2 regions of the Ensifer sp. EB106-03-01-XG145 genome follow, and region 1 is predicted to be linked to the other one. Evidence: riboswitches for the same ligand, from Rfam matches in the RefSeq annotation. Region 1 holds a riboswitch; the other holds the start of a gene.

Region 1 (15,257 bases):
ATGCCATGGGCCGGATCGAGCATTCGTCGAGCCAGATCTCGAACATCATCGGCGTCATCGACGAAATTGCCTTCCAGACGAATCTTCTGGCGCTGAACGCCGGCGTCGAAGCAGCCCGCGCCGGCGATGCCGGCAAGGGTTTCGCCGTCGTCGCTCAGGAAGTCCGCGAGCTTGCCCAGCGCTCGGCCAATGCGGCCAAGGAGATCAAGGACCTGATCCGCAACTCCGCTGTCGAAGTCGAAAGCGGCGTCCGGCTCGTGCGCGAAACCGGCGAGGCTCTCCGCACCATCGAAGGCTTCATCGTCACGATCAACCAGCACATGGATGCGATCGCCATCTCGGCGCAGGAGCAGTCCGCCGGACTGTCGGAGGTCAACACCGCCGTGAACCAGATGGATCAGGTGACCCAGCAGAACGCAGCCATGGTCGAGGAAGCCAATGCCGCAAGCGCCACGCTTGCCCAGGAAGCCGGCCGCCTGCGCGAGCTGATCGCCCGCTTCACGCTGGAAGAGGCTCAGGCCTACGGCTACGCGCCGTCGGCCGGCTCGACACGCCGGGCGGCATAACCACGACGCACGCCGTGCTTGGTTTTTCGCGGGCGGGTTCGAGACACGAAATTCTTGACAAACCGACAGAAACGGCCGCCGGAAACGGCGGCCGTTTCTTTGCCTCCAAGTGCTTACCGTGAAGTCTCAGAGGTTTCTGTCGACAAAGGTGGCAATTGTAACTATCACTAATGTTACTGCCATTTCACATGGCACCTCATGAAATTCCAGCGACGATCATGAAGAAGACATTTGAAGTTTCCGATAGACTGTTCGAGCTCTACCACCGGGTTCACCGGCTGGTGAACGAATCGATGACCGAAGAAGGCGTGTCGCTGGCACGCAGCAAGTTCCTCTTCTTCCTGAGCAAGCTCGGTCCCTGTCGCTCGACCGATATCGCCTGTGCGCTGAACTTCGCGCCGCGCACGGTCACCGAGGCCATCGACGGTCTGGAACGCGACCGCCTGGTGATGCGCAAGCCCGATCCCGAGGACCGGCGCGCCAAGATCGTCTCGATTACCGAAACGGGCCGCGTCGTGCTTGAGGCCGCCGAGCATCCACGCAAGCAACTGCTCGAGGAGATTTTCTCGGCGCTCGACGACGAGGAACTCGATGCCCTCTACGGCATCGTCGGCAAGCTGGTCGACAGGACGGACGAGATCCGCAAGCGCAAGGATGAGGCCGAAGAGGCGGCGCAGGTCGCTGTCGCCCGCTAGTCGCTATTTCCTACCAGTCCGAAACAGAAAGAGGCCGGGACATCATGTCCCGGCCTCTTCCGTTTTCTCCGGGCGTTAACGCTTACATCGCGTTGATCGCGCCAATGGAGAAGAACAGGGTTTCGCCGGAGGAGTCGTCGACACCGTCATTGTCGGTCACGACATAGCCATTGCCGGCTGCATCGACTGTGAAGCCCTCGACCTTGTCGACGACATAGCCGTTGAGCGCCTTCAGGTCGGGAATGAGGTCACGAACCTCCTCCTTCTTGACGACAGGCAGTTCGCCACCAAGTGCTGCCGGCTTCAGTTCCGTCAGCGCGACGCGGTAGATCTTCTTGAGCTTGGCTGCCTGGCCGATCAGGTTGTCGCGCTCGATGATGTAGGCGTAGTCACCATGAACGGAGATTTCCGACAGGCCGACCCAGCCGTCACCGGCCTTTTCCAGGGGGTAGCGCACGGCACCCCACTCTTCGCTCTTCGGCTTGTAGGAGACGAGCTTGACGAAGCCCTTCTCGTCGTCCTTCCATTCGCGCTGAACAGCCATCCACAGCGTCTGGTCGTCGCCTTCGCCAACAACGGTGATGCCTTCGAAGCCGAAGCGGGTTTCGCCGGCGCGCAGCGCCTCAGGCAAAGCGATTTCCTTCTTGATCTCGCCCTTCTTGTTCACGTGGAAGAGCGCGTGGCTGTAGAGCTTGTCGGAATTGCCTTCCGATGCGAGCCAGAAGCCCCCTTCCCCGTCATTGGCGATGCCTTCGATGTCGAGCTTCTGAGCCGGTGCGCCGTCACGGGTGATGGCGAGCGTCTCGGTGATCAGCGCCGGCTTCTGGGTGGCGTCGATGGTGAAGATCGTCGGCTGCGACGAGAAGACCGAGTCGTTGACGGCGCGCAGGAAGCCCGGCTTGTCCGAGACGGCAGCAAGACCGGAGAGTGCACCGAAGCCGATCGGCAGCCCGTCCTTCTCGGCGGAGTGGATCTGCGGATAGGCAGCTTCGCCTTCGCCGCGCTCATAGATCATCACATGCGAACGCGCGCCGCCGTCCTCGACGAGGTCGACTTCATTGGCGGTCGCAAGCAGATTGCGCGACGGGATCGCGACGGCGCCTTCCGGCGAGATGCCCGACGGCAGCAGTTGCAGCAGTTCGGGCTCCGCACCCGTATCCTTGTAGACGCCGACGACGGAAGCGCGCTCGGCGAGCAGGAAGAACAGGTTGTCGTCGCCGAACTTGGCCGCTTCCAGCCCCTCGGGCTCCGCGCCCTTGGCCGACGAGCGCTTTTCCGGGTAGTGGCCGATCGCGGCAACGGCATGCTCGAAGCTCGCGCCCGATTCGTAGAGCACCTTGCCGGTGGTGTCGAAGATCGTGAAGCCGCGCGAGCCGCCTTCGTAGTCACCTTCGTTGGCAACGACGATGCGGTTATCGTCGAGCCACTTCACCGCATCGGGCTCGCGCTTGCGGCCCGGCTGCTCGTCCTTGAAGGCGATGGCGCCGTTGCGCTTGATGTCGATATCATTGAGGTCGACGGTGCCAGCAGAGAAGTGCGTCTTCACCGTCGCAGTCTTGCCGTCGATGATGACGATGTGGTTGTTCTCCTGCAGCGTCAGCGCAATCTCGTCCTTGCCGTTGAAGGAGACGAACTCCGGCTCCGGATCTTCGCCAGCGATTTCGGCAAGACCCGTCAGCGTCACGCGCTTCAGCGAGCCGCAATCGGCAACGCCGTCCTTCAAGGACAGGATCACCAGATCGCCGGCCGGCATCTGCGGGATCTTGCCGTCGTTCACTTCCTCGTCGCGCTCGTTTTCAATGGCGATGGCCGCAAGCGTACGGTCCTTGTTGACGGCAACCGAGTCCGGCTGACCGCCGAGATCGCAGGTCGCATCCACCTTCTTCGACGCCAGGTCGATGATTGCCAGAAGACCGGAAGGCTTGACGAAGCTTTCGCGCGTGTTGACCGCAACGAGCGCCTTGGCGCCGGCAACGGTAACGGAGGTCGGCTCACCGTCGAAAGAGATTGTGCCGGCTGCCTTCGGCGCCTTGGCATCGGTGATGTCGATCAGGCCGACGCGCTCGCCCGGGCTGTCGGAGTAGATCAGCGTATTGCCGTCTTCGCTGGCCGTGATGATCTCGGCGGACGTCGGCGCTTTGCGCGCGTCACCATCAGGCAGATTGTCGGCAACGGCAAAGGACGCAATACGATTGAATACAGGTTCAGCCGCCGCAGGAAATGCCACCGAAGCAAGAAGGACGGCCGCGAACGCGGTCACGCGCGAAGTAATGATCATTGAAATCCCCCATGGAGAATACTGAAAACATGGGGGTTCTGCGCGACTGCGATGACAGCCGAATGACACCGGCCGGGTTTTACACCGTTCAGGTTGCAACAGCCTCCCGTTCGCGCCGACTCTCGTTGCGCATGATGAACAGTGACGCGCCAAGGATCAGGACCGCACCGAACCAGAGATAGCCTGTCGGTGCGTAACCGAAGACCAGCCAGCCGGCAAAGACATTGAGCGGCAGCTTCAAATCATCGAAGGGCTGCACATAGGCGGCGTCGGCAACCGTATAGGCGAGCGTCAGCAAATATTGCGCGAACACTGTCATGACCCCGGCGAGCACGAGAAGGCCGAGCGCCATGCCCTGCGGCACCGCGAAACCGGCCGTGAGCGCAATGGCGCCATTGATCGGGGTCAAAAGGACAAGCAGCCAGATGGTGATGGTTTCGGGACGCTCGCTGCTCGTCAGGCTCTTGGTGATGAGCGACGAGGCGCCCCAGAGCAAGGCGGAGAGGATCGGCAGCAGCGCTGCCCAGGTGAAGCTGTCCGACCAGGGTTCAAGAATGATCATCGCACCGGCAAATCCGACCGCGGTCGCGGTCCAGCGGGCCGGACCGACGCGTTCGCCGAGAAACAGGCGAGCGCCAAGGATGATGAAGAACGGCGAGGTCATCACCAGGGCAATCGCCTGCCAGATCAGCACATGCGCAAGGCTGGAGACCCAGGCCCCGACGCCGAAGGCCGCGAGGGCCACGCGCACGACGTGGCGCCACGGGTAATCGGTGCGCATCGCCGAAAGTCCGACGCGCCGCAGGAACGGCAAAGAAAAGAGAAGGGCGAAGGCATATTGCCAGAAGGCCGTGGCGGCAGCGGGAAAGCCGAGTTTCATCGTCAGCCATTGGGTAACGACATTGAGCCCGGCGAAGGCAATACCGGCCAGCACCATGAAGCCGGCACCGGCCATGGCGCGCGAGGAGGACAAACCGAGGGAAGTCTGATTCATGTCACGCATCCTGAGAAATGGACAAACACAAATCAGGACGCATGAGCGCACGGCACGACGCCGGGCAGCCCTGCTCTTCGTGCCGACGACCATTCTCTTTCATCCGGACTATGACCGTCGGCTCCGGAATTGCACCGGATCTGCTGACCCCTTCCCCGCTTCAGGAGAAAGGCGCTCGCGGGCTTGGGTCACCGCATGATGTTGCAGCGCCCTTACCGCCGGTGGGGATTTTCACCCCGCCCTGAGAATGGGCAAGCCGTAGAGCAAATGGCAGGAGGCCGCAAGGGCAGCCCCCCGGAATGCGAAAGGGTCCGGCTTTCGCCGAACCCTCGAATACCTGGACTGCCGGCCTCGTGTCCGGCCGCCAAGCAAATCTGATCAGCCGTTGACGGCGTCCTTCAGGCCCTTGCCGGCCGTGAACTTCGGCACGTTGCGGGCCGGGATGTCAACTTCCGCACCCGTGGACGGGTTGCGGCCCTTCGAGGCTTCGCGGCGCGAAACCGAGAAGTTGCCGAAGCCGACCAGGCGAATGTCGCCGCCGCTCTTCAGCTCGCCCTGGATGGTCTCGAAAACTGCATCAACTGCAGAAGATGCGTCGGTCTTGGAAAGTCCGGCCTTCTCAGCAACGGCAGACACGAGCTCATTTTTGTTCATGTTTCCACCCCTTTCAGATTGGTTCGAAACGACTGTGTTTTAAGCCGCGGCGGCTTGCGCATCGCCCGCGTCTTGCCTTTCCCAATTGCGCCTAATCCCTTGGAATGCAAGGCTTGCAGGGCGCTTTTACAACAAAAAAGACCGGCCAGAGGCCGGTCTTCCCAATTTTTCTGCAAAATGGGCGCCGCGTGAGGTCGCGGCGCCCATTCACCGGCACTTTTTAGTGGGCGATCGAGGTGCCTGCTTCGTCCTGCGAATCAACCACTGCGACGGTTGCCGGCTCCCTTGCCGGGTCCCATTCGATCGGTTCCGGCATGCGCGCCAGAGCGTGTACAAGCACCTCGCCCATCCGCGAAACCGGGATGATTTCGAGCGCGTTCTTCACGTTATCCGGGATCTCGGCGAGATCCTTCGCGTTCTCTTCGGGGATCAGCACCTTCTTGATGCCTCCCCGGAGCGCTGCCAGCAGCTTCTCCTTGAGACCGCCGATCGGCAGCACGCGGCCGCGCAGCGTGATCTCGCCGGTCATCGCGACGTCCTTGGAGATCGGGATGCCGGTCATGATCGACACGATCGCGGTTGCCATGGCGACACCGGCCGACGGACCATCCTTCGGCGTCGCACCTTCCGGCACGTGCACGTGGATGTCGCTCTTGTCGAACATCGGAGGCTCGATGCCGAAATCGATCGCCCGCGAGCGGACATAGGACGCCGCCGCCGAAATCGATTCCTTCATCACGTCACGCAGGTTGCCGGTGACCGTCATGCGGCCCTTGCCGGGCATCATGACGCCTTCGATCGTCAGCAGTTCGCCGCCGACCTCGGTCCAGGCAAGACCCGTGACCACGCCGATCTGATCGTCGCGTTCGGCTTCGCCGTGACGGAAGCGCGGAACACCAAGGTAGTCGTTGATGTTGTCCGCCGTGACTTCGACCGTCTTCGTCTTGCCCTTGATGATCTCGGTCACCGCCTTGCGGGCGAGCTTCATCAATTCGCGCTCGAAGTTACGAACACCGGCTTCCCGCGTGTAGGTCTGGATGACCGCCATCAGGGCTCCGTCAGTCACGGAGAACTCCTTCGGCTGCAGCGCGTGGTCGCGGATCGCCTTCGGCAGCAGATGCCGCTTGGCGATCTCCAGCTTTTCCTCTTCGGTGTAGCCGGCGATGCGGATCACTTCCATACGGTCCATCAACGGCGCCGGAATGTTCAGCGTGTTGGCCGTGGTGATGAACATCACGTTGGACAGGTCGTATTCGACTTCCAGGTAGTGGTCCATGAAGGTCGAGTTCTGTTCCGGATCCAGCACCTCGAGCAGAGCCGACGACGGATCGCCGCGGAAGTCCTGGCCCATCTTGTCGATTTCGTCGAGCAGGAACAGCGGGTTGGACCGCTTCGCCTTCTTCATCGACTGCACCACCTTGCCCGGCATGGAGCCGATATAAGTGCGGCGGTGACCGCGGATCTCGGCTTCGTCACGAACGCCGCCGAGCGCCATGCGCACATATTCGCGGCCGGTCGCCTTGGCGATCGACTTGGCGAGCGAGGTCTTGCCGACGCCCGGAGGGCCGACGAGGCACAGGATCGGGCCCTTGATCTTCGACGAACGCGCCTGCACGGCGAGATACTCGACGATGCGTTCCTTGACCTTATCGAGACCGAAATGATCCGTGTTGAGCACGTTTTCGGCATGGTTCAGGTCGGTCTTGATCTTCGACTTCTTGCCCCAGGGCAGACCGAGCAGCCAATCCAGATAGTTGCGAACCACGGTCGCTTCCGCGGACATCGGGCTCATCTGGCGCAGCTTCTTCAGTTCAGCGTCAGCCTTTTCGCGCGCTTCCTTGGAGAGCTTCGTCTTGGCGATGCGCTCCTCGATCTCGGCCATCTCGTCACGGCCATCCTCGCCGTCGCCGAGTTCCTTCTGGATCGCCTTCATCTGTTCGTTGAGGTAGTACTCGCGCTGGGTCTTTTCCATCTGGCGCTTGACGCGCGAGCGGATGCGCTTTTCGACCTGCAGGACGGAAATCTCACCTTCCATGAAGCCGAGCGCCTTTTCCAGACGCATCTTCACGCTGGTGGTCTCCAGCATTTCCTGCTTCTCGACGATCTTGATCGACAGGTGCGAGGCGACCGTATCGGCCAGCTTCGAATAGTCTTCGATCTGGCTGGCGACACCGACGACCTCGGGGGAGATCTTCTTGTTGAGCTTCACATAGCTCTCGAACTCGGAAACGACCGAGCGGCTCAGCGCTTCGATTTCGACCGGATCTTCTTCCGGCTCGCTCAGCGTATGCGCGGATGCCTCATAGAATTCGTCGCGCGGCGTGTAGCCGTCGATCTTGGCGCGCGCGCGGCCTTCGACCAGCACCTTGACGGTGCCGTCGGGCAGCTTCAGCAATTGCAGGACATTGGCGATGGTGCCGACTTCATAGATCGCGGACGGTTCCGGATCGTCGTCGGTGGCGTTGATCTGGGTGGCAAGCATGATTTGCTTGTCGGTGCCCATGACTTCCTCAAGCGCACGGATCGACTTTTCGCGGCCGACGAAGAGCGGCACGATCATGTGCGGGAAGACCACGATGTCGCGGAGCGGCAGGACCGGGTAGGTCGCGCTTTCAGTCGCCGGTGACGTTTTGTTCGTCATGTCATTTCCTTTCCGTCCCGATTTCGGGCCCGTTCCCGGGAGCCCCGCAGGCACTCCCGGTTGTCATATTTTCCACATCAAAGTGGAGTGCCACCGCGTCCATTTCAAGGCTGGACGCGACACCCACCAATCGTGGCCGGGTCCTTCTGACTACGCATCATTTCTGTTGCGGGCCTTGCGACGGAGAACGAGGCTCAAGGACGCGCAACGATAAAGGTCCTTCATTGAATCGTCACATCATTGCGTTGTTTGAGACACTTTAGCAACAATCGAATTGTGAAATCTGCGCTCGGGCGGCTTTGTCTCAACAGCTAAGTGCGCGAACATGAAAAAGCCCGCACAAGGCGGGCTTCTCAAACGATAATTCGGCGTTATCAGGCCGAAACGTTGGTCTTTTCGTCCGACCGCTCGGAGTAGATGTAGAGCGGCCGCGCCGCGCCCTTGACCACCTCGTCGGAGATGACCACTTCGCGCACGCCTTCGAGCGTTGGCAGCTCGAACATCGTGTCGAGCAGGATCTTCTCCATGATCGAACGGAGGCCGCGGGCGCCGGTCTTGCGCACGATCGCCCGGCGGGCAATCTCGCGCAGCGCGTCCTCGTGGAAGGTCAACTCGACGTCTTCCATCTCGAACAGGCGCTGATACTGCTTGATCAGAGCGTTCTTCGGCTCGGACAGGATCTGGATCAGCGCATCTTCATCGAGATCTTCGAGCGTCGCCAGAACCGGCAGGCGGCCAATGAATTCCGGAATGAGACCGAACTTGACCAGATCTTCCGGCTCGAGTTCGCGCAGAACCTCGCCGACGCGGCGATCTTCCGGCGAGCGGACCGTCGCACCGAAACCGATCGAGGTCTTCTCGCCACGGGCGGAGATGATCTTGTCGAGGCCGGCGAATGCGCCGCCGCAGATGAACAGGATGTTGGTGGTGTCGACCTGCAGGAATTCCTGCTGCGGATGCTTGCGACCACCCTGTGGCGGAACCGAAGCAACAGTGCCTTCCATGATCTTGAGCAGCGCCTGCTGCACGCCCTCGCCCGAAACATCGCGGGTGATCGACGGGTTGTCGGACTTGCGGGAAATCTTGTCGACTTCGTCGATGTAGACGATGCCGCGCTGCGCGCGCTCGACGTTGTAGTCGGCGGCCTGGAGCAGCTTGAGGATGATGTTTTCGACGTCTTCACCGACGTAACCGGCTTCGGTCAGCGTCGTGGCGTCGGCCATGGTAAACGGCACGTCGATGATGCGGGCGAGCGTCTGGGCGAGATAGGTTTTGCCGCAGCCGGTCGGGCCGACGAGCATGATGTTGGACTTCGCCAGTTCGACGTCGCTGCCCTTGGCGGCATGCGCCAGGCGCTTGTAGTGGTTGTGCACGGCCACCGAGAGGATGCGCTTCGCCTGCTGCTGGCCGATGACGTATTCGTCGAGGACCTTGATGATTTCCTGAGGGGTCGGCACACCGTCGCGGGACTTGACCATCGAGGTCTTGTTCTCTTCGCGAATGATGTCCATGCACAGTTCGACGCATTCATCGCAGATGAAGACGGTCGGTCCGGCAATCAGCTTACGGACTTCGTGCTGGCTTTTGCCGCAGAACGAACAATAAAGCGTATTCTTCGAGTCACCGCCGTTGCTTCCGCTGACCTTGCTCATTTCCACTTCCTTCCAGCACGCCGGACACTTCAAGCGAAGTATCGCGGACCACTCAATTCGCCCTGTAGCCTATCCTCACGCAGGGCTTCCGGGAGTACTTACCGCACCTGGGCGACCATGCCCGATGCGGCTGCAACGACTCTCCCAACTCATCCGAACACTATGCCCTCAGAATCCAACATAGCATTAACGGTCCATATTACCGGCTTTACCCTGACGATAAAGCCCTTGAGCCATTACAATTGTGTCACAATTACATCTATCGCGACACAAAAGCGCGTTATCAGGCCTGCTCGGTGCCTTCGATCTCTTCGCGCGAGGTCAGTACCTTGTCGACGATACCCCACTCCAGAGCTTCGTCCGCGCTCATGAAATGGTCGCGATCGAGCGTCTGCTCGACTTCCTCGTAGGTACGGCCGCAATGCTTGACATAGACCTCGTTGAGGCGGCGCTTCATCTTGAGGATGTCGCGGGCATGGCGTTCGATATCGGAAGCCTGGCCCTGGAAACCGCCGGAGGGCTGATGAACCATGATGCGCGCATTCGGCGTGGCGAAGCGCATGTCCTTGTGGCCGGCCGCCAGGAGCAGCGAACCCATCGAGGCCGCCTGGCCGACGCAAAGCGTCGAGACCGCCGGCTTGATGAACTGCATCGTGTCGTAGATCGCCATACCGGAGGTGACGACGCCACCCGGGGAATTGATGTAGAGCGCAATTTCCTTCTTCGGGTTTTCCGCCTCGAGGAAAAGGAGCTGGGCGCAGACGAGCGTCGCCATCTGATCTTCGACCGGACCGGTGACGAAGATGATGCGCTCCTTCAGAAGGCGCGAAAAGATATCGTAGGAACGTTCACCGCGGTTGGTCTGTTCAACAACCATCGGCACCAGTGCCAGGGCGGTATCAACGGGATTTCTCATATCGAACCTTCATCAATCGGGCTCGCAAAACCTTTGCGAGCCGGGAATCACGGGATTTGCCTTCTGTCCCTACATAGAGTGTCAACACCCTTCACTTCAAGTCGCGAAGCTTCGATAAGCTTAATCGAAGCCCCCTTTGCTGCGAAGTTCGGCGCTCCTCCACACATGGTTGTCAATAGAACCTTTTTTCGCCGACATGCGCGCCGCAAGCCGCCGCGACCGAGCATTTCACACAGGGTTCGATGACGTCGGTAAACGAACGGCAAATCGTGTATCGGCGGCGCCGCCTTCCTAGAGCTGTGACTCGATCGGCAGAATACGGATCAGGTTGGCAATCATCCGCCTGGCAAGGCTGGCATCCGGCTCGCGCCGCAACAGCCGCTCGGAGCCGTTGGCGCGATCACGCCAGACAAGCCGTGAACCGTCCATCCCGAGCCGGTAGCTGATCGACGGCGAGGTCTCCTCCTCGAACATGCTGGCCAGCTCGCCGGCAAGAGCCGCATCGGCAAAGACGACACCCATTTCCGTATTGAGCGATGCGGAGCGGGGGTCGAAGTTCATCGAGCCGACGAACCCGTTCAAGCCATCGACCACGAAAGCCTTGCTGTGCAGGCTCGCATTGCGGCGCCCGAACAACGTCATGCGGTGCCCTTCGGCAACGTCGCCCTGCTCCTTCAATTCGAAGAGAGCGATGCCGGCCTGGATGAGCTTCCGGCGGTACTTGATGTAACCGCCGTGAACGGCTGCGACATCGGTCGCTGCGAGAGAGTTGGTCAGCACCGCGACCCGAGCTCCGCGCGAAACGATGGCCGCAAGCTCTCGCGTGCCGGCAACGCCGGGGATGAAATAGGGAGAGATGATCCTCAAATCCCGCGTCGCCGCTTCGATCAACGGGAAGAGTTCGCGCAGCAACCAGTTCTGGCGCCGCTGCATCAGCGCCTTTTCCGGCGGGTCGGATGCCAGGCGGATCTGCGAACTCCAGTGAAGCCGCCGCGTGCCGTGATAGATGCCGGTTTCCTGGGCAGCCTTGTCGACGCGCTCGATGTAAAACCGGCCCGCGGGTGTCCGGGCAAGCCCGTCGACGGCCTCACGGAGCGCCGGCAAATATTGCTTGCGTGGCGTGCGCAGTGCAGCGATCGGGAGGACGGAGTCGCTGTTCCAGTACCGGTCGAACATGGCGGACGCCTGGTCCAGCACCGGCCCCACCATCCAGACGTCGAGGTCGCGGAAGTTGGAAAGCTCGGCGGCGTCGAAATAGGCGTCGCCGATGTTGCGCCCGCCGGCGATTGCGACCCGGCCATCCGCCACCCACAGCTTGTTGTGCATGCGGCGGGTGGCGCTGAAGGCGCGGATCGCCATCTCGAAGCCGCGGCGAAAGCGGTCGGTCCGCGCCCGGCTGGGGTTGAAGAGCCGCACCTCGATATTGGGGTGGGCGTCAAGCGCGATGCACATGCGATCATGAATGCCGGCGTTGATGTCATCGAGCAGCAGCCGGACACATACGCCTCTGTCGGCCGCCGCCAGAATCTCTCGGGCCAGCAGAAGACCGGTCAGATCATCCTTCCAGTAATAATACTGCAGATCGAGGCTGCGCCCGGCGCGCCGCGCCGCATGCGCGCGCACTACCAGGGCCTCGATACTGTCCGACACGAGCGCCACGCCATTTGCGTTCGGGCGGCCGGCAAGAAGGGGCATGATAAGCCGATCGAGTTCCGTACCGGCCTCGGCCACCGGAAGTGCCGTTGACGGCAGCCCGTGCGGGCGCCGTCCGAACCGGCCATAGATGTAGAGGATGGCCGCCACGACCACACCGACGATCGCGGCGACGATGATCAGAACGGAGGATAACATCGAAAGCGCGCCTCGCCGTCAGACCGACCCCGCACGGCCGGCCCCAACCCGATTTCCGTCGCGGTGATCCTGCTGGGCAGCCTTCAAGGCGATGGAGGCTTTCACCGGCAGATGGTCCGAGGCGATCCGCGCAAGCGGTGAGTCATGCACGGCGACCGACGTTACCAGGTGGTGCGGATTGCCAAGCACGCGATCGAGCGGCAGCAGCGGAAAACGCGACGGGAAGCTCGCGACCGTGGCGTGCGACGGATCGAAAACCGGACTTAGGAACGACAGTGACGATCTCCGGCCCATGCGCCACTCGTTGAGATCGCCGATGAGCAGCGTCGGCCGCCCGTTCGCGCCGGCTGCCGCTTCAAGGATCGCCTCGGCCTGCTGGGCGCGGGAATGCCTGAGAAGACCGAGATGGGCGGCGATGATGCGCAAGGGGCCGACCTTCAGGTCGAGATCGACGACCAGCGCGCCACGCGGCTCGACACCTGGGAGTTTCAGCTGCCTGACATCGGAAACGGCGCCCTCGCGTAGCAACAGCACATTGCCGTGCCATCCATGCCCCTTCGCCGAAAAGCCGGAGATCGGCACCGAAACGAGATGGGCCTCGCGCCGGAGATGTTCGAGATCGAGAAGACCGGCACGCTCGCCGAACCGCTGGTCCGCTTCCTGAAGCGCAACGATATCGGCGCCCAGTTCGCCAATCACATTGGCAGTCCGCCCGGGATCGAAACGGCCGTCGGTACCGACACATTTATGGATGTTGTAGGAGGCGATGACGATGTCGCCGCGGTTCACCGCAGCTTCGCGATGAACGACCGTGGGACGCCGCTTGCGGATCGCTGCCACGATCCCCGCCGATAGACTGGACTGGTTTTTTGCCATGCCGCTCCCTGCCTGCTGCCCGCATCATTGCGCAAATAGGTCACCGGGCGCCACTGAAAAAGGGTGGAGAGCAGAAGTTGTTTCGCAACTGCGATACGGGAGCGAACGGGTGGATGCCGGGACAGCACGAGCATCGCCGGCGTCCATTTTCGCCGCTCTCGATCAGTCGGCCGGTCCTGCGAACAGGATCAGATTTCCGTCCGGATCGAGCACGATGAAGGTGCGGGCACCCCAGGGTTCGGTCCGCAGCGGCTGGTGAAAGTGTACGCCAGCAGCCTGATAGGTCAGGAACAATTGTTTGATGTCATTGACGGTTTCGAGCGTGATGGCAGCCGAAAGCAGGTCCTCGCGCTGGCGGATGTCATCGACGAAGACCGGCTCGCAGACAAGGCGTAGAGCAAGCCTGGCGCTGTTGCGGATCACTTGCCCATAGAATGGCGGATCGCCGTAGACGAAATCGACGGCAAAGCCGAGCTTCTCCGCGTAGAAGTCGCACGAGGCCTTGATATCGGCAACGAACAGCTGAGCGGCGATCGACTGCAGCACCGGCTGCGATATGGTGGGTTTTGAGTGCGGGGTCATTGTCAGGGCTCCTGATTTGAGCGCCTGCCAACCGTCGAATCCCGATTGGCGCGCGATAAGCTCCTGCGCGTCGGCGAGCTTGAACTCCGCCTTGAGAATGGCGTCGTCATCAAGGTCACAGTAACGGGGCAAGGCCGCCCTGATCTCCGCTGCGACCGGATGGTACCGTTCGCGATGCCATTTGAGGTACGCTTCGCCTGCTTCTTCAGGTTTTCAAGGTTTGGCATGGGCGCAACTACGGTGTGTCTCCCGTAGGCGGGCGTGCCCTTTCAGCCTCTTGCCGATGCGCCCTACGCAGCGCCAGGAGATTGACGACCATTTCCGACACTGTCAACGCCATGCCGATGGCCGGAGGGATATCTGCACTTGCCGGCTGAACGCCGGTTCCCGTAGAAATAGACGTCGGTCAAATTCTGTAAAGAGCCCGTTGCATGCCTGCCATAACCATTGACGGCGCCCAAAGGCGCGTTTCTATCGATGCGCGCAATCCCGCTTTCTACCGTGAGCCGCTCGCCGCCTATGCCGAAATCCACGCGCAATGTCCGGCCTTCTTCTGGGAGGAGCGGCAACAATGGTATTTCGCAGGCTATGACCAGGTAAACGTGCTGCTCCGCGACCGCCGTTTCGGTCGGCAGATCCTGCATGTGGCGACGCGCGAAGAGGTCGGCCTGTCGGCGCCGAAGCCACATCTGAGGGACTTCGACGCGCTGGAGGAACATTCGCTGCTGGAGCTCGAGCCGCCGGCACACACGCGGCTGCGCACCCTCGTCAACCGGGCGTTCGTCTCAAGGCAGATCGAACAGCTGAGACCGGATATCGAGCAGCTGTCGCACGCCCTTATCGATGGTTTCGAAGGCGACGGCGAGGTCGAGTTGCTCAAGACGTACGCCGAAACGATCCCCGTGACGATCATCGCCCGCATGCTCGGCATACCGGTCGAGGCGGCGCCCGATCTTCTCGACTGGTCGCACCGCATGGTCCGGATGTATGTCTTCAACCCGAGCCACGAGACCGAACTCGACGCCAACCAGGCTTCCGCCGAATTTGCCGCCTATCTGCGAGAGATCATCGCCGAGAAACACCGCAATCCCGCCGATGACCTGCTGACGCACATGATCACCTCGGAAAAGGATGGCGAACGACTTTCCGAGGCAGAGTTGGTCTCGACCACCGCCCTGCTCCTCAATGCCGGTCACGAAGCGACTGTGCATCAGATCGGCAATGCCGTGAGAACCATCCTGCAATCCGGACCTTCCGCCGAGGATCTGTTTGCCACGGAGGCATCAACGGGGCTGGCGATCGAGGAGTGCCTGCGTTTTGCGGCACCGCTGCATATTTTCCAGCGTTACGCTCTCTCGGATGTCGAGCTGGAAGACGGCATCACCCTTCGCAAGGGCGACAAGATCGGCCTTTTGCTCGGGGCGGCAAATGTCGACCCGAAGAAGTTCACGGACCCGAATGCGTTCCTGCCGACGCGCGATGAAGGCGCCAATGTCTCCTTCGGGGCCGGCCTGCATTTCTGCATCGGGGCGCCGCTGGCCCGGCTTGAACT
Region 2 (15,257 bases), on a different contig from region 1:
GGCGCCAGCAACACTATGTCAGATGCACTCGCGGAAGAGTTTCTTCGCGGCATCCAACGTCAGTTCGACCGGGTTGCCGCCGGCCGTTGGGTCGACGATCGCCATCTCCGACATTTCGTCGATGCGGTCGGTACCGACGCCAAGAGCCGACAGCTTGTCCGGAACGCCGAGCTCTTCGCGCAGCTTCAACACGTAGTCGTAGAAGCCATCGAAGCCGCCGGAAATGCCGAGATAGGCGGCAGCGCGCGTGATCTTCTCCTCGATCGCCGGGCGGTTGAAGCGCAGCACCGGCGGCATCACCACCGCATTGGTCATGCCGTGATGGGTGTTGTAGATTGCGCCGACCGGATGCGACAGCGAGTGGATGGCGCCAAGGCCCTTCTGGAAGGCAACGGCACCCATGGCGGCCGCGCTCATCATGTTGGCGCGGGCCTCAATGTCCGTGCCGTCCTTGTAGGCGCGCGGCAGATACTCTTTCACCAGCCGCATACCTTCGAGCGCAATGCCGGCCGACATCGGATGGTAGAACGGCGAGGAATAGGCTTCCAGGCAATGGGCGAAAGCGTCCATGCCGGTGCCGGCGGTGATCACCTTCGGCATGCCGACCGTCAGTTCCGGGTCGCAGATTGTCACTGCCGGCAGGAACTTCGGGTGGAAGATCACCTTCTTTACGTGGCTTGCCGAATTGGTGATGACGCTGGCGCGGCCGACTTCCGACCCGGTGCCGGCCGTGGTCGGCACGGCGACGATCGGCGCAATGCCTTCGACGCTCGCGCGTGTCCACCAGTCGCCGATGTCCTCAAAGTCCCAGACCGGGCGGCTCTGCCCGGCCATGAAGGCGACGCACTTGCCGAGATCGAGGCCCGAGCCGCCGCCGAAGGCGACGACGCCATCATGACCGCCATCCTTGAAGGCCTTGACGCCGGCTTCAAGGTTGACGTCATTCGGGTTCGGATCGACATCGGCGAAGATCGCCCGGCCGAGACCGGCGGCGCTCAGGATATCGAGCGCGTTCTGGGTGATCGCCATCGGCGCGAGGCCCCGGTCGGTGATCAGCAGCGGCTTCTTCATGCCCGCCGCCTTGCAATGGTCGGCAAGCTCCTTGATCCGGCCGGCACCGAACTTGATGGCGGTCGGATAGCTCCAGTTGGCGGTGATGGTCATGCGGTGACTTTCTTCAGATGGTAGGATTTCGGACGGGTAAGGTTCTGGAAGCCGATGACCGAGAGCGAGCCGCCACGGCCCGTTTCCTTGACGCCGGTCCAGCAAAGCGCCGGGTCGAGATAGTCGGCGCGGTTCATGAACACCGTGCCGGTCTCGATGTCGGCGCCGATGCGCGCGGCGCGCTCGGCATCCTTGGTCCAGAGCGATGCGGTGAGGCCATATTGCGAGTCGTTCATCAGCTCGATCGCCTGGCTGTCGCTCTTCACCTTCATGATGCCGACGGCCGGACCAAAGGTCTCTTCGCGCATGAAGGCCATGGAGTGATCGACATTGGTAAGGATCTGCGGCGCGAGATAGGCGCCGCCATCGTCCTGCGGGAACAGTTTCGGATCGATCAGCGCCTTGGCGCCCTTGGCAACCGCATCGGCGATCTGCTCGCGCACGGTCGCGGCAAAGCGCTTGTTTGCCATCGGCCCGAGCGTCGTTTCCGGATCGAGCGGATTGCCGAGCTTGTAATTGGAAACCCAGGCGACCGACTTCTCGACGAAGGTGTCATAGAGCTTTTCATGCACGTAGATGCGCTCGATGCCGCAGCAGCACTGGCCGGAATTGTAAGTGGCGCCATCCATCAGCGTGTCGACGGCCGCATCGAGGTCGGCGTCTTCCATGACGTAGCCCGGATCCTTGCCGCCGAGTTCGAGGCCGAGACCGGTGAAGGTGCCGGCAGCCGCGCGCTCGATCGACCGTCCGCCCTCGACCGAGCCGGTGAAGTTGACGAAATCGAAGCTCTTGGCAGCAATCAGCGCCGCTGATGTCTCATGGTCGAGGAAGATGTTCTGGAAGACGTCGGCGGGAACGCCGGCCTCGACGAAGGCGCGCACCATGCGCTCGCCGACGAGGATCGTCTGGCTCGCATGTTTGATGATGACGGTATTGCCGGCCATCAGCGCCGGGGCGACCGTGTTGATCGCGGTCATGTAAGGATAGTTCCACGGCGCGACGACGAAGACGACGCCATGCGGCTCGCGGGCGATGCGGCGCTCGAAGCGGTCGCTTTCCTCGATCACCAGCGGCTTCAGCGCATCGGCGGCGATCGTCGCGACATAGTTCCCGCGCTCGTTGAAGCCTTTGAACTCGCCGCCGTAGCGCACCGGCCGGCCCATCTGCCAGGCAAGCTCCGGCACCACCTCGTCGACCATTTCATTGAGGCGGGCGACACCTGATAGCACCAGGTTGACGCGCTCGTCGAGCGGACGGCGCGCCCAGGCCTTCTGCGCCTGGCGGGCGCGGGAAACCACCTGTTTTGCCAGCTCCAGCGGCATCGCCGGGCGTTCCGCGTAGACTTCGCCGTTCACGGGCGAAATGCACTTGATCATGCTCATGATCGTTTTCCTGCTTTCATTGCGAATGATGCGGTGGCCGACCCTGCCAGGATCGGCCACCGTGTGAGAGATAGGGACCAGGATCAGGCCCGTTCGAAACCGCGTGCGACCTCCCAATCGGTGACGCGGCGGTCGTATTCTTCCTGCTCCCAGCGCCCGGCCCGCGCGTAATGCTCGATGACCTCGTCACCAAAGGCGGCGCGCAGCATCTTGGATTCGCTGAGCGCTGCGGTCGCGTCTCTCAGCGTGCGCGGGATCTCGCGCACGTCCTTGCCGCCATAGGCGTCGCCGACGAAGGGCGCTTCCAGTTCCATCTTGTTCTCGATACCGGAAATGCCGGCCGCGATCAAAGCCGCGAAGGCGAGATAGGGATTGAGATCGGAGCCGCCGACGCGGCATTCGATGCGGATCGCCTTGGTGTCCTCGCCGCAAAGGCGATAGCCGGCGGTGCGGTTATCCTTGCTCCAGACCGCCTTGGTCGGCGCGAAGGTGCCGGCCATGAAGCGCTTGTAGGAGTTGATGTAGGGCGCAAGGAAATAGGTGATCTCGCTCGCATGGGTCAGCAGCCCCGCCACATAGTGGCGCATCATCTCCGACATGCCGTATTTGCCGCTCTCGTCGAAGAATTTCGAGGTCTTGCCGTCGGCACTCCAGAGCGACTGGTGGATATGCGAGGAGGAGCCGGCGGCCGAATAATTCCACTTGGCGAGGAAGGTGATGGCCTTGCCGCGCGACCAGGCGATCTCCTTGCAGCCATTCTTGATGATCGCGTGCCGGTCGGCCATCGTCAGCGCGTCGGCATAACGCACGTTGATCTCTTCCTGCCCGGCCGACGCCTCGCCCTTGGAATTTTCGACCGGGATGCCGGCGCCCTGCAGGCCGTTGCGGATCGCCCGCATCACATCCTCTTCCTTGGTGGTCTGGAAGATGTGGTAGTCCTCGTTGTAGCCGCTGACGAGTTGCAGGTCGCGATAGCCGGATTGGCGGGCATCGTCGTAGGACTGGTCGAACAGGAAGAATTCGAGCTCGCTCGCCATGTAGGCCTTGAGCCCCATCTTCTCAAGCCGCGCCACCTGCTTCTTCAGGATCGCGCGCGGCGAGTGCGGCACTTCCTCGTGGGTGTGATGGTCGAGCATGTCGCAAAGCACGAGCGCCGTGCCTTCGAGCCAGGGAATGCGGCGAAGTGTCGAAAGGTCCGGCTTCATCGTATAGTCGCCGTAGCCCTTCTCCCAGCTCGTCGCCTTGTAGCCGGGAACGGTCTCCATCTCCATGTCGGTCGCAAGCAGATAGTTGCAGCTATGCGTTTCCTTCCAGGCGCCGTCGACGAAGAACTGCGCGTGGAAGCGCTTGCCCATCAGCCGGCCCTGCATGTCGACCTGGCAGGCGAGAACCGTATCGATGCGCCCGGCGGCGACGTCTTCCTTCAACTCATCAAACGTATAGCTCATCAACTTCCATCCCATGTTTGGTCACGCGGCCGTTCCCTTGGGTCACGATATTTTTGGGCCGCGTGGACGTGATTCGTTCAAGTAACCGGACACGCTCCGGAAAAGAAAAGGCGGAAGTCGCGGTCGCGCTCCCGCCCATTTTGTTGGTGTTCAGACTTCGCCGACGGCCTTTTCGGCAGCGGCAATCTCGGCCTGGCGGCGCGCCACTTCGTCGCCGATCGGCGGGCCGCGGAAGCGGCGGGTTTCGAAGCCGAACCAGATCAGAGCCGTCAGCACCAGGAAGCCCACGGTGATGTAGAGCGCCCAGTCGTTCGGCGGTTGGATACCGAGAACGAAGATCAGCACCATGGCGATGATCGACAGAACCGCGAAGAGCTTGAACATCGCCTCGCCCAGGTTCCACGGGCCCATTTTATCCCACTTCGAGGTTCCCCAGGCGAAAAGGCCGAGCGTGATCGGGATCGCGAAGGAGAAGAACAGGAAGATGACCGTGCACGAGACGACGATCGTATAAACCGGCGTTTCGCCGATCGACACGAGCGACGAGCCCCAGACGAACAGGACCGAGAGGATCGAGCCGGTCCAGATCGCCGCAACCGGCGACCGGTGGGTCGGGCTGACCTTGGCGAGCGCCCTGGAGGCCGGCAGACCGCCGTCACGCGAGAAGGCGAAGATCATGCGTGATACCGAGGTCACCGTCGCCAGGCCGCACAGCCACTGGCTGACGAGGATGGCGAGATAGAGGATGTCCTTTATGACCGGGTTGACTTGGGCGTCCATCGCCCAGAAGAACACGTTCCAGCCCTGCTTGGCAGCTTCGTCCATGTTCGGGATCATCAGCACGAAGGCGCACAGCATGATGTAGCCGAAGAGCGCCGACCAGAGCACGGAAGAAACCATACCGCGCGGCACGGATTCGGCCGCCTTGACGGTTTCTTCCGAGGTGTGGGCAGAAGCGTCGTAGCCGGTGATCGTGTAGATCGGCAGCAGAAGGCCGAGCAGGAACACCCAGGTGCCCGACGTCTGCGGCCAGACGTTGCCGCCGGCTTCACCGGAATAGTTGGAGAAGGTGAAGAGCCTTGCGATGTCGTAGCTGTCGGCGGCCGCGAGGCAAACGACGGCAAGCAGGATCGCAGTTGCGAAGATCAGGTAGCCGGAGAAATCGGTGAGCTTGGCGGTGAGCCCGATGCCCATGTGGTTCACGAGCGCCTGTGCGCCGGTGATGATCGCCAGGAAGACGATGCGGGTAGTGGTTGTGTCCTCCAGCGCGAAATAGGGCGTGCCGAAGGAACCCATGAAGAAGTAATAGGTGCCGACGTTGATCGCGCCGAGAACGGTGACGAGACCGAGCAGGTTGAACCAGGCGGTCACCCAGCCGGTAAAGCGGTTACCAAGGATCGAACCCCAGTGGTAGAGGCCGCCGGCCGTCGGATAGGCCGAGCTGATCTGCGCCATGGCGACCGCAAAGACCAAGGAAATGAAGCAGCCAAGCGGCCAGCCGATGCCGATCGCGGCGCCCCCTGCGCCGGCTGTCGCCTGGGCGAGCGAATTGATGCCGCCGGAGAGAATGCAGATGATCGAGAACGACACCGCGAAGTTCGAGAACTGGCTCATGCGCCGCTCGAGCTCCTGGGCATAGCCCATCGAGTGCAAGACACTCATGTCCTGCTTTTTGTCCAAATCGCTGTAGTCTGACATTTTTCTTCCCCTGATTTATTCAGACCACACCGCCCCATTGCGGCAGGGTCCCATCAACCACCTGCCCCGGCTGGCCGGAACAGGACCGCGGCAAGCCGCTCCCCAGGGTCTTTTATTGTGCTGAAAGTGCCACTGCGCCTTTGCGGAGCAATCCTTCCAGATAGTCGGCCATGACCCTTTGGCCGATGTCATTGCGAATGAGATCGTTGCGGATCTCGATCATCACATTCGGCAGTCCGTTGAGGACGCCGTATTCAATCAGACTGTGAGTAACGCCGTCGGCCGGGCCATAGGGCTCGTTGCGGCGGATGTCGTAGGCGACCTGCCCCTTCGTCGCGACCGCCAGCATGTGGTCGGCAAGGCGGCTGTCCGCATCGTGCAGGATACCGACCTCGACGGCCCGCGGCTTGCCGAAATAGACGGGCGTGAAGCTATGCATCGTCACCAGGATCGGCGGCCTGCCGGCGGCCTTGCGGGCGGAAACGAAGCGCGCGACCGAATCGTGAAACGGGCGATAGATCTCCTCGACCCGCGCCTGCCGCTCGTCGTCGGTCATCGTCCGGTTTCCCGGGATCTCGTAAACTTCGCTCAGAACCGGCATCGCCGCCTCTGCCTCGGGCGGGCGGTTGCAATCATAGGCAAGCCGCGAGAAGCGCTGGTAGATCAACGCCGCATCGAGCTTGGCGGCGAGAAGCTTGGCGACGGCGAGCGCGCCCGGGTCCCAGGCGATATGACTTTCGAGCGCTTGCTCCGTAAGCCCGAGCGTACCGAGGCGCTCCGGAACCCGACGCGAGGCGTGCTCGCAGACGAGCACGATATCGCCCTTCCCTGTGGCGTTTTCGATCGCAACCGGATCGCCATCTGCTTCGGTCAAAAGTCGCGTCAACACCGGCATCCCCTTTTGCCCGTTAGACGTTCGTTAATGAAAAGAATTCTTCAGAGATTGGCGAGTGTCAATCGAAATCTGAAACGATCTCTTCAAAATTGCGATTGACTCCAATTGTGACAGCGATGTTTAATCTGTCACAAACCGGCTCTAGATCGGTTCAGGGGAGACATTTTGAGCAGCAAGGCGACATCGACGACGGTGTCGGATGTGATCAATGCCCACTTCACCGCGCTGACCCGCGCGGAGAAGCAACTGGCAGAGACACTTCTCGACAACTATCCCGTTTCGGGACTCGGCTCGATCACCACGGTCGCCGAGAACGCCGGCGTATCGACCCCGACCGTCGCGCGCATGGTGCAGAAACTCGGCTTCCGCGGCTTTCCGGATTTCCAGACGCGACTGCACCAGGAACTGGAAGCGACGATTTCCAATCCGATCACCAAGCACGACCGCTGGGCCGCCAACGCGCCGGGAACCCACACGCTCAACCGCTTCGCCGACGCGATCACCAGCAATCTGCGCGAGACGCTGACCCAGATCGATCCACGGGAATTCGACGAGGCCGCCGCCCTCATCGCCGACCGCAAGCGCAGCATCTATCTGCTCGGAGGCCGCATCACCCATGCGCTTGCCGACTATCTCTTCACCCATCTTCAGGTCATTCGTCCGGGTGTCACCGAGATCGCCTCCAACGCCAGCGCCTGGCCGCACTACGTGCTCGATATGCGCCAGGGCGACGTCTTGATTCTGTTCGATATTCGCCGCTACGAGCAGGAGATGGCGACGCTCGCCACATCCGCCCGCGAGCGTGGCGTCGAGATCATCCTCTTCACCGATCGCTGGACTTCGCCGGTCGCCAAATCCGCCTCCCGCGTGTTCCGCTCGCAGATCGAAGTACCGTCGGCCTGGGACAGCTCGGTGGTGATCCTGTTCTTGATCGAGGCTCTGATCGAGGCGGTGCAAAGTTCGAACTGGGAGGAAACCCGGGATCGAATGAAAACGCTCGAAGGCCTTTTCGATTCCACCCGCATCTTTCGCAAACCCGTCTAGGAGTGCTCGCCGACCCGTTCACGGAATTTCATACAGTTGTGCGACAGTGAGCCACCCCGCCAGAAAAAGAAATGTTCTTCCAACGACATAGGCGGCGCGAACGGATAAACCGCTGTCACATTACTTTCATGGCATCTCTTTAACAGCCTAGCCGAAATCGACTGAATACCCCACGAATTTGACTAAACCCATAAGGAGAACACCAGTGATTTCAAGAACCCATCGCCTGCTTTCGCTTTCCACCGCCGTTTTCCTGGCGACGACCGCAATCGCCGCCGCCGAGCCGAGCGCCGAACTCATCGAAGCCGCCAAGAAGGAAGGCATGCTGACCACCGTCGCCCTGCCCCACGACTGGTGCGGCTATGGCGACGTCATCGCCTCCTTCAAGACCAAGTATCCGGAAATCCAGGTCAACGAACTGAACCCGGACGCGGGCTCGGCTGACGAAGTCGAAGCCGTCAAGGCCAACAAGGACAACAAGGGTCCGCAGGCCCCTGACGTCGTCGACGTCGGTCTCGCCTTCGGCCCGCAGATGAAGGCCGAAGGCCTGCTGCAGCCCTACAAGGTTTCCACCTGGGACGAGATCCCGGACAGCGTCAAGGACGCCGAAGGCTACTGGTACGGCGACTATTACGGCGTGATGTCGTTCCTCGTGAACAAGGACCTTGTCCAGACCGCTCCGAAGGACTGGGCTGATCTCCTGAAGCCGGAATATGCCGGTCAGGTCGCTCTCGCTGGCGATCCGCGCGCGTCGAACCAGGCGATCCTCGGCGTTCTCGCCGCCGGTCTCGCCAAGGGTGCGAAGTCGGGCAAGGAAGCCGGTGAAGCTGGCCTCGGCTACTTCGCCGAACTCAACAAGGCCGGCAACTTCGTTCCGGTCATCGGCAAGTCCGGTACGCTCGCCCAGGGCTCGACCCCGATCATCGTTGCCTGGGACTACAACGCGCTCGGCTGGGCCAAGACCCTCAACGGCAACCCGCCGACCGAAGTCGTCGTTCCGGCCAGCGGCGTTCTCGCCGGCGTCTACGTTCAGGGCATCTCGGCCTACGCGCCGCACCCGAACGCAGCGAAGCTGTGGATGGAGCACCTCTATTCCGACGAAGGTCAGCTCGGCTGGCTCAAGGGCTTCTGCCACCCGACCCGCTTCAACGCGATGGTCAAGGCCGGCAAGGTTCCGCAGGCACTGATCGACGCCCTGCCGCCGGCAGCGTCTTATGAAAAGGCCTACTTCCCGACGCTCGAAGAAGTCGATGCCAACAAGGCTGCCGTCACCGGCGGCTGGGATTCCGTCGTCGGCGCGAACGTTCAGTAAGTCTTTCCACAGACATGTCGCCCCGGCCGGTTTTCCGGCCGGGGCGACATAAGTTATTCGTAAGGAATTCAAGTCTTTGGAGCGGAATGAGGAAAAATGTGCGCGGGTTTCAGCCCGCACCCCGCTCTAACTTGCAAGTATCAATAACGCCCGCGTCGATAACGCGGTTTCAGGGGCGCGAACGGAATGTCATCTGCTAAACCCGACGCCAGCCCGCCGGCGCGTCGCCTACCGCTTCACTGGCTGGGCATTCTGCCCTTTGCCGCCTTTGTGACGCTGTTTCTGATATTGCCGACGGCAAAGATCGTGGTCGGCGCCTTTCAGACACCGGATGGCAGCTTCACGTTCGAGAACATCCGTGGCCTGTTCACGCCCTCGATCCTTGCGGCCTACTGGATCTCGATCAAGATCAGCATAGCCTCGGCGCTCCTCGGCTGCCTGATTGGCTTTGCCATGGCCTCGGCCATTGTCTTCGGCGGCTTGCCGAAGGGCATCCGCGGGCCGCTTCTGACCTTTTCCGGCGTTGCCTCCAACTTTGCCGGCGTGCCGCTCGCCTTCGCCTTTCTCGCTACCCTCGGCCCGGTCGGCATCGTTACGGTGTTCCTGCGCTCGAACTTCGGTCTCGACCTCAGAATGCTCGGCTTCAATCTCCTGTCCTTCTGGGGGCTGACAGTCACCTACCTCTTTTTCCAGATCCCGCTGATGATCCTCATCATCACGCCGGCGCTCGACGGCCTGAAGCGCGAATGGCGCGAGGCCGCCGAAATCCTCGGTGCCACCGGCCTGCAGTACTGGCGCATGGTCGCCTTCCCGATCCTGCTTCCCTCGCTGCTCGGCACGCTGGCGCTGCTCTTCGCCAATGCCTTCGGCGCCGTTGCGACCGCGATCGCGCTCACCGGCTCGTCGCTGTCGATCGTGCCGATCCTGCTGTTCGCCCAGATCCGCGGCGACGTGCTCGGCAATCCGCATCTCGGCTATGCGCTCGCCTTCGGCATGATCGTCGTCACCGGCATTGCCAACGCGATCTACATCTGGCTGCGCGGCCGCAGCGAAAGGTGGCTGAAATGAAGAAGATCTGGGCCTGGGGGGCCCTCGTTTTCGGCCTCCTCTATTTCACCCTGCCGCTCATCGGCATGACCAACTTCTCCTTGAAGATGCGCCGCGGCGAATATTCCTTCGACGCCTATCAGAAGGTTTTCGCCGATCCGCGCTTCCAGGAAACCTTCAGCTATTCGGTGCTGCAGGCGCTGTTCACCATCGTCTTCGGCGTGCTGCTCGTCGTACCTACCGCCTATTGGGTCCGGCTGAAGCTGCCGCGGCTGCGCCCCTATATCGAGTTCATCACGCTTCTGCCGCTCGTTATCCCGGCGATCGTCATCGTCTTCGGCTATATCCGGCTCTACAACACCTCGAGCTGGCTGCCGCTGACGGGCTCGCTGACGGGGACCAACATCCTCCTGATGTTCGGCTACGCGACGCTCGCTCTGCCCTACATGTACCGCGCGGTCGACACCGGCCTTCGCACCATCGACGTCGCCACCCTGACCGAAGCCGCCCAGAGCCTCGGCGCCGGATGGGCCACGATCCTCGCCAAGATCATTCTGCCGAACGTGCTCGTCGCGGTGCTTTCAGGCGCCTTCCTGACCTTTGCCATCGTCATCGGCGAGTTCACCATGGCGGCACTTCTGAACCGCCCGGCCTTCGGCCCGTACATGCAGCTCTTGGGCGCCAACCGCGCCTATGAGCCTGCCGCACTCGCCGTTATCGCATTCGGCATCACCTGGGGCTGCCTCGGCCTCATCCAGCTCGTCTCGCGCTTCCAAAAAAGCGCGCCTCCCAAGGCCTGAGGACCGCACCCATGAGTTTTCTGTCACTCACCAGCATCAAGAAGTCCTTCGGCCCTGTTCACGTCGTGCACGATTTCGACATGGACATCGAGAAGGGCGAATTCGTCTCCTTCCTGGGTCCGTCCGGCTGCGGCAAGACGACCGTCCTGCGCATGATCGCCGGCTTCGAGACACCCTCCGCCGGCTCTATCGTGATCAACGGCAAGGACCAAGGGTCGTTGAAACCCAACCAGCGCAACATCGGCATGGTGTTTCAGGCCTATGCGCTGTTTCCGAACATGAACGTGCATGACAACGTTGCCTTCGGCCTCAAGGTCGCAGGCACTGACAAGTCGGAGATCGACGCACGGGTGAAGCAGATGCTCGGGCTGATCAAGCTCGAGCACCTGGCGGACCGCTTCCCCTACCAGCTCTCCGGCGGCCAGCAGCAGCGCGTGGCGCTTGCCCGCGCCATTGCGGTCAAGCCGCAGGTGCTGCTGCTCGACGAGCCGCTTTCGGCGCTCGACGCCAAGATCCGCGTGTCGCTGCGCGAAGAAATCCGGCAGATCCAGCAGCAGCTCGGCATCACCACGGTCTTCGTCACCCACGACCAGGAAGAGGCGCTGTCGATCTCCGATCGTATCGTCGTCATGAATGCCGGACGTGCCGACCAGATCGGCACCCCCTTCGAGATCTACAACACGCCGTCAACGCGCTTCGTCGCTTCCTTCGTCGGCACGCTGAACATCATCGAGGGCAAGGTCGCGGATCCGGCCTCGGGCGCCGTAACGATCGGCAACCAGCAGGTGGCTCTGAAAGACCCGATTGCCGGCATGAAGGGTGGCGACAGCATCTCGCTGGCGTTGCGCCCTGAAGCGGGCTCGATTGCCGAAGGGGCGCAAGGCGATACGGCGCTTGCCGGCGAGGTCGTCTCGACGAGCTTCCTCGGCTCGGTCATCCGCACGCGGCTTCGCGTCGGCGGCGATGTCATCTCCTTCGACATGTTCAACAATCCGGGCGTAACCCCGCCGGTCTCGGGCGACAACGTCACCCTGCGCTTCGCCGCCAAGGACCTGCTCGTTATTCGCGAGTAGGTCTTGCAGAAGACCGATGAACGCTGGCGCGCAGGGCGCCAGCGAGTATGCAGCGGTTCGTTGCACCATTGCCGGAGACCCGCGAGGTTGCAATCATGGCCAAGGCTGAACCAAGTGCCTTCGTCAGGCATATCCAGGATGAACTCTCCGATCTCGGGCCTGTTCAGATTGACCGCTTCTTCGGCGGCTGGGCCTACGTCGTCGCAGACAAGCGCTTTGCCGTCAGCATCAAGGACCGCCTCTATTTCAGGGTTGATCAGGCGCTGAAAGACGCGCTTATCACAGAGGGTTGCCAGCCGTTCACCTATGAGAAGGGCGGCAAGACCGTGGTCGTGCATCGCTTCTACGAAGCGCCTGTCGACTGCCTCGACGATCGCGACGCCCTTCTCCATTGGGCCGGGAGGGCACTTTCAGCCGAAGACGACGAACTGCGCGGATAGCGCTTCACCAAATCCCAAACGCCTTGCCACCCATAAACAGCAAGGCGATGACAAAGACACACGTGATGGGATACCGCCCAATCGCGGATGCCTCAAGAACCCAAAGCTTCAGCTTGAGGTGCTCACTGTCGGGTTTCGTGGGGAGTTTCGCCAATCGGAGCGCCTTTCTGTCACCAAAAGAAAAATTGATGAAGGCTGCTTCTGCTTCGCACTAACTATGAATCGTCCTGGGTGCGCAAGTGGTTTCTGGGTTCTCGTCCCCAGGTGAGGAACCGTTGATATCTCGCGCTTGTTATTCGACTTTTCACAGGTGATGCATCGATCCCCGACAGCTGATCGCCCTGCAGATAAAGTCGGCCGCAGCCAGCGCGAAAATACCGGAACGAGAAAGAGTTTCTCGCGCTCCGGCCGGACATGCAAAAATCTGTCGTGATTTCCCCTCTTTTCGTCGCGCCGTGCGTTTGATCGCTCGCAGGCGGACTATATAGTCGCGTTGTTCTCAGGGCGGGGCGAAATTCCCCACCGGCGGTAGCGGCCGAAAGGCCGAAGCCCGCGAGCGCTCTGGAGCTTACGCTCCAGAGGTCAGCAGATCCGGTCGAATTCCGGAGCCGACGGTCACAGTCCGGATGGAAGAGAGCAAGCAGGAACGTGGGCCCAGCGACGGGACCTCGCGCGCATGCATGTTCGCCCGACGGGATCATTGGAAACGCCAAACCCTGAAAGGCTTGAGACCATGACCATTTTTTCCCACCCCGCCGCCAAGATCGCGATCGTCCGTGCCCGCTGGCATGCCGATATCGTCGACCGCTGCGTCGATGCCTTCGTCGCGCAATGGACGAAGCTCGGCGGTTCGGCTGCCGACGTTGAGATCTTCGATGTGCCGGGCGCGCTCGAAATCCCGCTGCATGCGCAGACGCTGGCAAAGACCGGCCGCTACGCCGCGATCCTCGGCACCGCCTTCGTCGTCGACGGCGGCATCTACCGCCACGACTTCGTCGCCGGCACCGTGCTCGACGGCATGATGCGCGTCCAGCTCGACACCAATGTGCCGGTGCTTTCGGCCGTACTGACGCCGCACAATTTCCAGGAAAGCGAACCGCTCATTGCCTTCTTCCGCGAACACTTCGTCACCAAGGGCACGGAAGCCGCCAACGCCTGCTCGCAGATTTTGGATGCCCGCGCCAAGCTGGCGCTGGTCAACGCCTGATCGTCTGCGGCTCCGAAGTGAGCCTGCCTGGCGGGTGCGCCGTAAGCGCGCTGCCCCTCATCCGGCCTGCCGGCCACCTTCTCCCCGCTTGCGGGGAGAAGGACACGCGTGGCTCCTTGTCACCCAAACTCATCCTCTCTCGAGAACGGCCGGCCCCCCTGAGGTCAATCAGAGCCATCCCGCCAGCGAGAGCTCTCGTCCCCTCTCCCCGCCTGCGGGGAGAGGGTTAGGGTGAGGGGCAGAATTGCTCTCAGATCATGCCGAACTCGCAGCCCCCCGGAACGCCACAAGCACTCCCGTTGAATCCACTTGTGAGCCACCTGATTCAAGCCGGCAGCCCCAGCCGATAAGCCCCTGTCTCGACTCTCAAATTCGCGCCTACCGCGCCGCCTCGCCGTCCTGCAGGCTGCGCTCCAGCGCCGCCATCCGGTGGCGGTGGCCGCCGGCCTCGTAGCCGACGATGGTGACGACGGGCGCGAGCGTCAGGATGATCAGGCACATCGCCATATCGAGCCCAAGCATCGCCACGACGACGGACGCGATCAGCACCAGCGCCGTGCCGCAAAGCAGCCAGAGATGCAGCCGGTTCGTCTGCCGCAGCAGATACGCGTACATCGCGTAGAGCAGGCCGATGTAGAGTCCGACTGGAACCGCGACTGTCAGCACAGTTGCGACCGAGCTGATATGGGCCTTGTGCTCGATATAATAGGCCGCCACGTGCAGCCCGGCGCCGGTGGCGACTATCGCGGCGAAGATCGGTATGTGGCCATAACCCCAGACGAAGGACCGCTTGAGGCGGTGGTGGTGCAGCACCTCGGCGCTCGGCAAAAGGAAATAGATCCACCACATGCCGAAAGTGAGCCCGGTGCCGGCGAGGCAGACGAGCGCAACGTCGAGGTTCCAGCCCTCGCCCTCGACCACGGCAGAGATCGAGGCGACCGTTCCGACCACCCCTTCCCCGAGCGCGATGATCGCCAGCAGCCCGTAACGCTCGGCGATGTGATGCGCATGCCAGGGCGTGCCGCCATAGTGCATCTCGGCAATGTAGGGGCCGAGCATCTCGATCGCCGTCAGCGCGACGACCAGGGCAAAGGTCACCGCCAGCGAGAAGTCGAAGAAGATCAAAACGATCCAGCCAAGCTGGGCGACGCTGATCGCCTTCACATAGGCCATGCAGGCTTCCCGCCGCGCCGGATCCTGCCGGCTGGCGCGCAGCCACTGGAAGACCATCGCGACGCGCATGACGACATAGCCGAGCACCATGACGCCGTTGTTGAGGTGCTCGCCCTTGTCGATCGATTCGAACATCGGCGGCAGGCCGATCGCCAGGATCAGCACGCCGACCATCTGCACCATGGTGACGCTGCGAAAGATCCAGTCGTCGGTGTCGTAGGCCGAAGCGAACCAGCTGAAGTTGATCCAGGCCCAGCAGATGGCGAAGGTGGCAAAGCCGAAGCCGATCAGCCCTGCGGTGAAGTGGCCCTCGGCGAAGAGATGCGCGAGCTGCGAGGCGGCCAGGCTGAAGGCGATGACGAAAGTGAGGTCGAACAGCAGTTCGAGTGTCGTCGCAGTCCTGTGATGTTCGTGCGTATCACGTCCACTCATGCGCGCCACGTGGTGATGGCTGCTCGGATGCGGCTCGGTCGAGGTTGTTTCGCTCATGCGGTGACGCCCTTTTCAACGATCTGCAAGCATATTCAAATATTTGCGGAAGCGTCGTCAAGGCAGGTAGAACGCTGCACGTAAA

Evidence for each region. A riboswitch is a leader RNA that binds a small molecule or an ion and turns the genes downstream of it on or off. The one in region 1 is predicted to bind FMN.
Region 2: it holds a riboswitch for FMN, as region 1 does, so the genes downstream of both, AC3WWH_RS25240 (6,7-dimethyl-8-ribityllumazine synthase) here and AC3WWH_RS06460 (DMT family transporter) in region 1, are expected to answer to the same signal.

What each region holds. Positions count from the first base shown of each region.
Region 1 is NZ_JBYTEC010000001.1:1,319,437-1,334,693, reverse strand. Features, by position in the region: gene AC3WWH_RS06475 (methyl-accepting chemotaxis protein) at 1-566, shown strand, start outside; gene AC3WWH_RS06470 (MarR family winged helix-turn-helix transcriptional regulator) at 785-1,261, shown strand; gene AC3WWH_RS06465 (esterase-like activity of phytase family protein) at 1,344-3,539, opposite strand; gene AC3WWH_RS06460 (DMT family transporter) at 3,628-4,542, opposite strand; FMN riboswitch at 4,621-4,786, opposite strand; gene hupB (DNA-binding protein HupB) at 4,912-5,187, opposite strand; gene lon (endopeptidase La) at 5,408-7,828, opposite strand; gene clpX (ATP-dependent Clp protease ATP-binding subunit ClpX) at 8,203-9,480, opposite strand; gene AC3WWH_RS06440 (ATP-dependent Clp protease proteolytic subunit) at 9,764-10,396, opposite strand; gene AC3WWH_RS06435 (phospholipase D family protein) at 10,688-12,247, opposite strand; gene AC3WWH_RS06430 (endonuclease/exonuclease/phosphatase family protein) at 12,266-13,123, opposite strand; partial or broken gene AC3WWH_RS06425 (VOC family protein) at 13,286-13,932, opposite strand; gene AC3WWH_RS06420 (cytochrome P450) at 14,137-15,257, shown strand, end outside.
Region 2 is NZ_JBYTEC010000013.1:18,773-34,029, forward strand. Features, by position in the region: gene AC3WWH_RS25185 (iron-containing alcohol dehydrogenase) at 19-1,164, opposite strand; gene AC3WWH_RS25190 (aldehyde dehydrogenase family protein) at 1,161-2,546, opposite strand; gene AC3WWH_RS25195 (glutamine synthetase family protein) at 2,630-3,994, opposite strand; gene AC3WWH_RS25200 (amino acid permease) at 4,145-5,692, opposite strand; gene AC3WWH_RS25205 (N-formylglutamate amidohydrolase) at 5,805-6,578, opposite strand; gene AC3WWH_RS25210 (MurR/RpiR family transcriptional regulator) at 6,753-7,631, shown strand; gene AC3WWH_RS25215 (ABC transporter substrate-binding protein) at 7,837-8,943, shown strand; gene AC3WWH_RS25220 (ABC transporter permease) at 9,130-10,011, shown strand; gene AC3WWH_RS25225 (ABC transporter permease) at 10,008-10,790, shown strand; gene AC3WWH_RS25230 (ABC transporter ATP-binding protein) at 10,802-11,863, shown strand; gene AC3WWH_RS25235 (TfoX/Sxy family protein) at 11,959-12,303, shown strand; FMN riboswitch at 12,795-12,945, shown strand; gene AC3WWH_RS25240 (6,7-dimethyl-8-ribityllumazine synthase) at 13,037-13,510, shown strand; gene AC3WWH_RS25245 (low temperature requirement protein A) at 13,889-15,172, opposite strand.